Regions from separate parts of the Rhodoferax sp. PAMC 29310 genome, predicted to be linked through region 3. Evidence: riboswitches for the same ligand, from Rfam matches in the RefSeq annotation. Region 3 holds a riboswitch; each other region holds the start of a gene.
What was found. A riboswitch is a leader RNA that binds a small molecule or an ion and turns the genes downstream of it on or off. The one in region 3 is predicted to bind thiamine pyrophosphate.
Positions count from the first base shown of each region.

Region 1: another riboswitch for thiamine pyrophosphate. It lies ahead of thiC (phosphomethylpyrimidine synthase ThiC); the one in region 3 lies ahead of J8G15_RS20930 (thiamine ABC transporter substrate binding subunit).
Region 2: another riboswitch for thiamine pyrophosphate. It lies ahead of J8G15_RS05480 (FAD-dependent oxidoreductase); the one in region 3 lies ahead of J8G15_RS20930 (thiamine ABC transporter substrate binding subunit).

Region 1 covers NZ_CP072852.1:2,046,563-2,049,836, reverse strand. Annotated here, with positions in the region: gene J8G15_RS09320 (NRAMP family divalent metal transporter) at 1-920, shown strand, start outside; TPP riboswitch at 1,070-1,170, shown strand; gene thiC (phosphomethylpyrimidine synthase ThiC) at 1,293-3,167, shown strand.
Region 2 covers NZ_CP072852.1:1,176,405-1,179,678, forward strand. Annotated here, with positions in the region: gene J8G15_RS05475 (NAD(P)/FAD-dependent oxidoreductase) at 1-1,069, shown strand, start outside; TPP riboswitch at 1,096-1,201, shown strand; gene J8G15_RS05480 (FAD-dependent oxidoreductase) at 1,361-2,437, shown strand; gene thiS (sulfur carrier protein ThiS) at 2,444-2,641, shown strand; gene J8G15_RS05490 (thiazole synthase) at 2,655-3,274, shown strand, end outside.
Region 3 covers NZ_CP072852.1:4,509,072-4,512,345, reverse strand. Annotated here, with positions in the region: gene J8G15_RS20935 (iron ABC transporter permease) at 1-799, opposite strand, end outside; gene J8G15_RS20930 (thiamine ABC transporter substrate binding subunit) at 804-1,841, opposite strand; TPP riboswitch at 1,901-1,998, opposite strand; gene J8G15_RS20925 (GGDEF domain-containing protein) at 2,044-3,274, opposite strand, start outside.

The DNA of each region.
Region 1 (3,274 bases), 2.1 Mb from region 3:
CGGTCTATGTGTTTGGGTTTGGCGCTTTTTGCATGGCCACGCAGGTCATTTTTTCTTATGAACGAACGGTTCGCTTGCTGAAATGGCTCACGTTGTCACTGTTTGCCTACGTGGCGGTGATTTTGAGTGTGTCGGTGCCGATTCACCGGCTGATTCAGGAGTCTCTGCAGCCCTGGGCGTTTTTCCCGGCTGATCTGTCGCTCAAGGAATACATGGCGATGGTGGTAGCCGTTCTGGGCACCACCATCAGCCCCTATCTTTTCTTTTGGCAGGCCGCTCAGGAGGTGGAGGACAACAACCGTCGGCCCGAGTCGCAGGCCCTGCGAGCGCACCCTGAATATGCGGCGGAGCATTTGTTTCGCATCAAGCAGGACACCTTTTTCGGCATGACGTTTTCCAACGTGATTGCCTTGTGCATTGTGGTGGCGACCGCCGTGACGCTGAACATGCAGGGCATCACCCATATTCAAACGTCGGCGCAAGCGGCCGAGGCGCTTCGCCCTATTGCGGGTGAGTTTGCGTTTGCCCTGTTCGCGCTGGGCATTATTGGCACCGGCCTGTTGGCGGTGCCGGTGTTGGCAGGTTCGGCGGCTTATGCGGTGAGTGAACTCTATGGCTGGAAGGCGAGTCTCTCGCATGGCTTCAAAGAGGCACGGGGTTTTTACCTGATCATCATGGCTGCGACCGGCATTGGGTCGCTGATTGGTTATCTGGAGGTTGACCCGATTCAGGCCTTGGTTTGGAGCGCCATCGTCAATGGCGTGATCTCGGTCCCCATCATGGCCGCGTTGATGTGGATTGGTCAGTCAGAGCGCCTGATGGGCAAGCTCACGATCAGCCAGCGTCACCGATTCTTTGGCTGGGCGGCCACGTTGGTCATGGGGGTGGCCGTGATTTTGCTGGGCCTGACCAGCCTGTAATTTTGGGTTGATCGTTGAAATAAAAAATTGTTTTAAGTAAAAAGTGCTTGCAGCCCTTGTCTGATCTGCGTAAAGTGCTACTAAAATTATAGCAAATCTCCGGCGAGTCAAGTCGAACGCGCGCCAGCCCGGCCATCATCGCTTAGACTTCGCCTTGCCCGGGGTGCGCTAAGTAGCGCTGAGATGGATTACCAGACCCGCGAACTTGATCCGGTTAATACCGGCGTAAGAAGAGCAAAACACCTGATATTTGTGCGCCCACCCGAATTTTCTTCGGGCTATTTCTGGGCCGTGGTGTGTCCTCCCTGGTTCGCGTGATTGGTTGACGGCTCTTCTCCGGAGCGTTTGGCCCACCTTTCAGGAGAACACGCGATGAATGCCCCCGACAAGTTCACTCAGTTACTGAGCCTTTCCCGCAAGCCCTTGCCGGCTTCGCGCAAAATTTACGTGCCCGGCGCGCAGTCCGATGTGCATGTTCCCATGCGCGAAATCATGCAAACCAACGGGGAAGCTGTCTCTGTGTACGACACCTCGGGCCCCTACACCGACCCCACCGCCCACATTGACGTGCGCCAGGGTCTGCCCACCGTGCGCTCCAGCTGGATTGAGAAGCGCGGCGACACCGAGCTGTACACGGGCCGTACCCCTTACGCATTGGACGATGGCTTGAAAAACGGCGAGACCGAAACGCTGGCCTTGCTGCGCGCCCAAGCGGCCGGCCTGCAGCGCCAGCCGCGCCGTGCGAAAGCGGGTGGCAGTGTGTCTCAAATGCACTATGCCCGTCAAGGCATCATCACCCCTGAGATGGAGTACGTGGCCATTCGCGAGAACCAGAAGCTCGAATGGATGGCCCAGTACACCGGCAATGCCGAGCGCGAGGCGCGCCTGGCGGGCAACAGTTTTGGCGCCAGCATTCCCCGCGTGATGACGCCTGAGTTTGTGCGTGATGAAATCGCCCGTGGTCGCGCCATTATTCCGGCCAACATCAACCACCCCGAGATCGAGCCGATGGCGATTGGGCGCAATTTTCTGGTCAAGATCAACGCCAACATTGGCAACTCGGCGGTCACCTCCAGCATTGAGGAAGAGGTTGAGAAGTTGGTGTGGTCGATCCGCTGGGGCGCAGACACTGTCATGGACTTGTCCACTGGCAAAAACATCCACACTACCCGCGACTGGATTCTGCGCAACTCACCCGTGCCCATTGGCACGGTGCCGATTTACCAGGCGCTGGAAAAGGTAGGCGGCGTGGCCGAAGACCTGACCTGGGAAATCTTCCGTGACACGCTCATCGAGCAGGCGGAGCAGGGCGTGGATTACTTCACCGTGCACGCGGGTGTCCGCCTGGCCTTCATCCACCTCACCGCCCAACGCATGACTGGCATCGTGTCACGCGGGGGCTCCATCATGGCCAAGTGGTGTATTGCCCACCACAAAGAAAATTTCATCTACACCCACTTTGATGAGATGACTGAAATTTTGAAGGCCTACGACGTGAGTTACTCGCTGGGCGATGGCTTGCGCCCCGGTTCTGGCGCGGACGCCAATGACGAAGCCCAGTTTGCCGAACTTCGCACCCTGGGTGAGTTGACACAGCAAGCCTGGAAGCAAGATGTGCAGGTCATGATCGAAGGCCCTGGCCATGTGCCCCTGCACATGGTGCAGGCCAATATGACCGAGCAGCTCAAGCACTGCCACGAAGCCCCGTTCTACACACTGGGACCACTGACCACCGACATCGCACCCGGCTACGACCACATCACCAGCGGCATTGGCGCGGCGATGATTGGTTGGTTTGGCACCGCCATGCTGTGCTACGTGACGCCCAAAGAGCACCTGGGTTTGCCTGACCGTGACGACGTGAAGGTCGGCATCATCACCTACAAAATCGCCGCCCACGTGGCCGACGTGGCCAAGGGCCACCCCGGCGTGCGCGCCCGTGATGACGCCTTGTCCAAAGCCCGCTTTGAGTTCCGCTGGATGGACCAGTTCAACCTGTCGCTGGACCCTGACACCGCACGTGACTTCCATGACGAAACCCTGCCAAAAGACTCGTCCAAAGTGGCGCATTTCTGCTCCATGTGCGGACCCAAGTTCTGCTCCATGAAGATTTCGCAAGAGGTACGGGAGTACGCCAAGATCAAAGGTGTGACGGACGAGCAGGCACTGGCTGAAGGCATGGACGCCAAGTCAGAAGAGTTCAAGCGTGGCGGCGGCGAGATCTACATCCCGATTGCAAAAGCTTGATCGCTCAGGGCAATGGCCGGAAGGCGCAAGGGCGAGAACGGCGGCGCTCCGTCTGCAGCGCAGACGCGTTCCTTCAGCCGCTGAGAGTCCGGGAGGGGTTCTCAGCG
Region 2 (3,274 bases), 1.3 Mb from region 3:
CACCACGCTCGCGCACGACGGCCCCATTGAAACTGACGCCGTCATCATCGGCGCCGGTCCCGTGGGTTTGTTCCAGGTGTTCGAGTTGGGCCTGCTGGAAGTCAAAGTCCATGTCATCGACTCGCTGGCCTATGCGGGCGGCCAATGTATTGAGTTGTACCCCGACAAGCCGATTTACGACATTCCTGCTGTGCCCGTATGCACTGGCAGAGAGTTGACTGACAGACTGCTCAAGCAAATTGAGCCCTTCGGAGCCACGTTCCACTTCAGCCAGGGAGTCTCCACGGTTCAAAAGCAGGACGATGGGCGTTTCTTCGTTGAAACATCCATAGGCGTCCGGTTTCTAACCAAAACCATCTTCATTGCCGCTGGTGTAGGCGCCTTTCAGCCTCGCACCTTGAAGGTGGAGGGCCTGCCCGCCTTTGAAAATACACAAGTCTTTTACAACGTCAAAAATCCTGAAGACTTTGCCGGGAAAAACCTGGTGATTGTGGGCGGCGGTGACTCGGCGCTGGACTGGGCGTTGGAATTCGTCAAAGACACGCCGCACAAAGCCGAAAGCGTCATCCTGATTCACCGCCGAGACGCCTTTCAGGCGGCACCGGCCAACATCGCCAAGATGCGGGCGCTGTGTGAGGCTCAAGAGATGCAATTCATGGTCGGCCAGGTCACAGGTTACGAAGAAGCAGACGGACGCCTTACTGGGGCGAAAGTCACCGGGGTTGACGCCGTGACCCGGGTTGTGCCATTGGATATGCTGCTGGTCTTTTTTGGCCTGAGCCCAAAACTCGGGCCGATTGCCGACTGGGGCCTGGACATTGAACGCAAGCAACTCAAAGTGGACACCGAGAAATTTTCAACCAGTGTTCCCGGCATCTTTGCGGTGGGAGACATCAATGTGTATCCCGGCAAGAAGAAGCTGATTCTGTGCGGCTTTCATGAGTGTGCTTTGGCGGCTTTTGGCGCCATGCCCATCATCGTGCCCGAGAAGAAAGTCTTTTTGCTGTACACCACCACCAGTCCCAAGCTGCACAAAGTATTGGGCGTCGAATCGCCCGTGTTCGATTAAGTAGAATTCACCGGTGCTCTGAAAAGCACATTCGCTAGGGGTGTTGCCCTGCCATCACGGCAGAACGACTGAGAAAGTCCCTTTGAACCTGATTGAGGTAATCCTCGCGCAGGGAAGCATGTCCGGTTTCATGGGGGTTGCCACATTCTCTGGCAATGCATGACCTCATCCTGATAGGGCTCACCTGCCAACTTTTTGCGTGGAGCAATTGATGGCACAACCGAGTTTTCAGAACTCTCATTTCCTACAAACCCATGGTGATCAGGGCACGCCTAACCGCTGCTGCACGCCATGAAGTTCGTCATTCTGGGCGCTGGCCTGATGGGTCGACTACTGGCCTGTCAACTTGCGCGAGAGGGCCACACAATTGATTTGTTCGACGCCGGCGGCCCGCAAGCAGAGAAATCGGCAGCACGCGCTGCCGCCGCGATGCTTGCCCCGCTGGCGGAATCTGCGGTGACTGAGCCCAATGTGGTTCAAATGGGCATCTATGCCTTGACTCGTTGGCCAACGTTGATCGCCCAGCTGAGACAGCCGGTTTACTTTCAGCAAGAAGGCACCCTGGTGCTATGGCATCAACAGGACAGTGCAGATGCAGAGCGATTCAAGCGCCAAATGGCGATCACACAAAAATTGATCCCGTCCCTTCCAGCGATGCAAACGCTGAACGCACAAGGGGTCACCCAACTTGAGCCGTCTCTGGACGGTCGATTCTCGCAAGGAATTTACCTGCCGGGAGAGGGTCAGCTCGATAACCATCAACTGCTGGCGGCCATGTTGGAGCAACTCCAGCGCCTCAACGTCAGACTCAACTGGCACAGCCCACGGTTGGTCGAAGAGTTTAATCCGGGCCAGCCTGGCCAGCCGGACTGGGTGCTGGACTGCCGTGGGTTGGGGGCGCAGCCGCAATGGACAGCGCTGCGCGGGGTGCGCGGTGAAATCATCACGGTGGAAGCCAAAGAAGTCCAGCTCAGACGCCCCACCCGCCTGATTCACCCCCGTTATCCCATCTACATTGCACCGAAAGAAAATGGCATATTTTTGCTCGGGGCAACAGAAATTGAATCCAACGACACCTCTCCGATGACCGTGCGCTCGGCGCTGGAACTGCTCAGCGCCGCCTACTCGGTAGACCCGCGTTTTGGCGAGGCCCGCATTCTGGATCTGGTCAGCCAGTGCCGCCCCACCTTGCCTGACAACTTGCCCGTCATTCGACGCAGCGCCGATCGAGTGTTGCAGATCAACGGCTTGTACCGCCACGGCTACCTGATCGCTCCGGCGGTCATGGATGTGGTGATCGAGTTGATACGCAACGACTCTTCGCCCCTGTCTACGCGCCTGTCTCTTTCCGTCCAAACCACTTATTAAGTGCCTATGAAGATATCGATTAATCAGTTGCCGCATGAATTGTCTGAACCCGCGACCCTGGCAGACGCGGTGGCCTGCATCCAGGCTCAGCCGCCCTTTGCGGCGGCCGTCAATCTTCAGTTTGTGCCCCAGTCGCAATACCACCACTGGCGCCTACAGGCCAATGACCGCATCGACATCATTGCGCCGGTCACCGGTGGATAACGGATACACAGCCATGGCACAAAACCTCAGTTCAAGCCACTTTGAAGACCCGTTTGTTCTTTACGGAGAGACCTTCAGCAGTCGCTTGCTGCTCGGCACCTCACGCTACCCGTCCCCGAAGGTATTGCTCGACGCCGTGCTCAAAGCACAACCGGCCATGTTGACAGCCTCCCTGCGACGTCAAACCTCGGGGGAGCAACAAGGTGGCAACCGCTTTTGGGAGATGCTGGACCAATTGGGCGTGCCAGTGCTGCCCAACACCGCCGGTTGTCACAGTGCACAGGAGGCCATCACCACAGCGCACATGGCCCGTGAGGTGTTCGGGACAGATTGGATCAAACTCGAACTCATTGGGGACGATTACACACTCCAACCCGACACGCTCAACCTGGTCGACACAGCCAGCCGACTGATCAAGGACGGTTTCAAAGTGCTGCCCTATTGCACTGATGATTTGGTGCTTTGCCAGCGCTTGGTGGACGCGGGTTGCCAGGCCATCATGCCGTGGGCGGCGCCCATTGGCACCGGCAAAGGGCCGATCAACCCGTTTGCGCTGCAAACACTGCGCAGTCGCATTCAAGTCCCCATGATTGTGGACGCCGGACTAGGGCGACCATCCCATGCTTGCCAAGT
Region 3 (3,274 bases):
CATAGGCCAGGGCCACGCCGCCGGTGAGCAGAATCATCCACACCGCCAGCACACTGGCTTCGGCCAGCTTCAGCTCGTGGGCGACCAGAGCATAAATCTCCACTTCCACCGTGGCATAACGTTGCCCGCCCAGCACCAGCGCCAGGCCAAACCCGGCAAAGCAGTACAAAAAAACAAGGCACAGGCTGGAGGCCAGCCAAGGGGCAATGGCGGGCCACTCGATCCGCCAAAAGGCTCGCCAAGGTGTGGCCCCAAGCGAACGGGCGGCAGCGACTTGGCGGGCGCTGACCTGATTCAACGCGTCCACTCCCGCACGCACCACCAGGCAAAGATTGAAAAACAGATTGCCATAAAGCAGCAACCAAGGAGTGTTTTGCAGCGAGACACCTAGCCAGCCACTGAACACCCCATGCGGTCCCCACAAGGCCAGCACACCGAGCGCCGCCACCAGCGTCGGCACCACAAACGGCAGCATCAGCAAGCGCAGCACCAGCCGACGCAGCGGAAATTCAAAACGGGCCAACACCCAGGCCACTGGCAGGCCCAGCACCAGCGCCAGCACACAGGTGACGCCGGCTTGCGCCAGCGACCAGAACACCCGCCAGCGCAGGTAGTCGTCTTGCCAGACGGACCACAGCGAGACATTAGCGGTCTGGCCGAACTCAGGCGCCCCGCTCCACCCTTGCCATGCCAGGCGGGCCAGTGGCGCGACCAGCATCAGGCCCAGCGCCAGCAAGGGCAGCGCGGCCAGCATCCCGCGCCCGAGTCGCGACTTGAAGGTCATCGCGCCGGGCATCATGGATCTACTTCAGAACGACTTGCGTCCAGCGGCTGACCCACTGGCTGCCTTTTTCGGCAATGGTGTCGGTGCCCATGCTCTCAAATGTCGTCGGCTCTTGCGCATGGCGCATGACTTCGGCACGGGGCGTGCTGCTTTGGGCCGGGTACATCCACATGGTGGTTTGCAAGGCTTCCTGCACGGGGGCCGAGCGCATGAAGTTGATGAACTTCAAGGCAGCTTCCCGCTGCACGCCACCTTTAACAAGCGCCACGCCTTCCACTTGCTGGAACACGCCGCCCTTCAGAGACAGCGAGCCAGTGGGCGACTCGGTGATTTTTTCCTTGCTGTAAAACACCTCCGCTGCCGGGCTGGTGGCATAGCTCACCACCAGCGGGTAGGCGCCACCGTTCCGGCTGAACTCGGTGTAATAAGCCTCGCTCCAACCTTTGGCAACTTTGACGCCGTTGGCGCGCATCTTGGCCCACCAGTCATAGGCTTTTTCTTCCCCCATGCCGGCAATGGTGGCCAGCATGAAGGCATAGCCAGGGCTGGACGTGGCCGGGTTTTGCACCACCAGCCAGTTGCGGTAGGCGGGCTGGGTCAGATCGTCCAGTGTTTTGGGCAGGGCTTGCCCGCTTTTGGCAACGGCCGCTTTGTCGTAATTGAGGGTGACGTAGCCATAGTCCACCGGCACCACCAAGGCACCGAATTGTTTCTCAGCGCCGGCCACAGTGCCTGCCAGCGCTGGCAGGCCATGGGCCTCCAGCACGTTGGCGGCCTGCGCCTTGGCGACGAGGGCGTTGTCGATGCCAAACACTACATCAGCCACGGGTTGGGCGCGGGTCAGAATCAGTTTATTCAGCATCTCACCCGCGTCACCGCCTTTGATGACGCTGAGCTTGAGACCGCTTTGGGTTTCGAACTGGGCCAGCATGGGCTTGGGCAGGGAGAAAGAGCTGTGCACCATCACGCGCAACTCGTTGTCGGCGGCGTTGGCCGGGGCTGCCAAGGTCCAGGCCGCCAGGGCGACCGCTCCAAATACAAAAATCCGCTTGTTCATTGCTTCGTCTTTCATTGCGCCGTCGTGGTGGCGTCAAAAAAGGGACGAGTCTCGTGACAGCGGACCTTGTTTCACGCTCCCTACGCTGGCATGACCCAGATCAGGTGAGTGGGGTATTTCTCAGTCCGCTTCTCAGCAGACACCCCCGGTGAACTTTCGATTGTAATTGCCCGGCAATTCCGCGGCGCGCCTTTGCGGATGCTCAACCCGCGCCCGTCGCAAGCACAACGCAATCGCCACCTCTCGCCTTGGATTGGTACATGGCTTTGTCTGCACTTCGGGACAAGGAGACATTGCTGTCACCGTGGTCAGGGAAAAGGGCGACACCGACGCTGGCTGAGATGTTCAGATCCAAACCGTCGAGTTCAAAACGTTGATTCAAGGCGGTCCGGATTTTTTCAGCAACCACCAGCGCGTCGCGTACCTGTTCGATGGCCGGCAACAACACCACAAATTCGTCGCCGCCTAAGCGTCCAACGGTATCCGCCTCGCGCACACAACCAAGCATGCGCGTTGCCACACCCTTCAAAAGCCAATCACCCACATGGTGACCGTGGCGATCATTCACGGCCTTGAAGCCATCCAGGTCCACAAACAGCACCGCCATTCGACCGCGGTCCCGACGAGACTGAGACACGGACTGGTTCAGCCGGTCATTGAACAAAGCCCGATTGGGCAAGCCGGTCAACACGTCATGCTGGGCGAGATGTTTGAGCGACTGCCGGCTCTCGTTCAACTCACGCAAGTTCTCAACAATGGTGCTCTGCATCTCGTTGAGACTGCGTGCTAGCAGACCTATTTCATCCTGGCGGGAAGATGGCAGCACACTGATGGACTGCGACCGTGAAAAGCTGCCCACCGCTCTGACCATCGACTTCAATGGCCCAGTCACCAGCCGCGACACCACGGCTGCCAGAGCCAAGGCCAAGGCGGCCAGCACCCCAATGATTTGAACGGTGTTCCAACCCATCTGATTCGCAGCGTGGACTACCTCCGGCAAAGGCCGGGACAATCCCATGATCACAAATCGCTGCGCTGACGCATCGCCGAACGGCAAGCGGACAAACGCACTCACCAAACCGCCATTACCAGACTCAGCTTCCTCGACACGGGCCACGACTCCGCTCTTATGACCGGCGATGAGGTCGGAGACCAAGGGAAACGAATCCTGAATCAATACCCGGCGCCCGGTCTCAAACCCAAAGGTCTGCGAGGCATCAGGGTGGACCAGAAAATCACCCCAGCGATTGCTGAGATAGACCTGATAGGAGGCTGGCAAATCAAGCCTCAGTCGATCAAACACGCTGTTCAGGTCCAGATTGATCACGATCAGCCCTTTGACGGCGCCGTCTGGCCCAATGATGGGGGCCGCGACCCGCACCGTGGGCTGATCCATTCCCGAATGGGCGCCCTTCTCATGATTGAGCCGAATA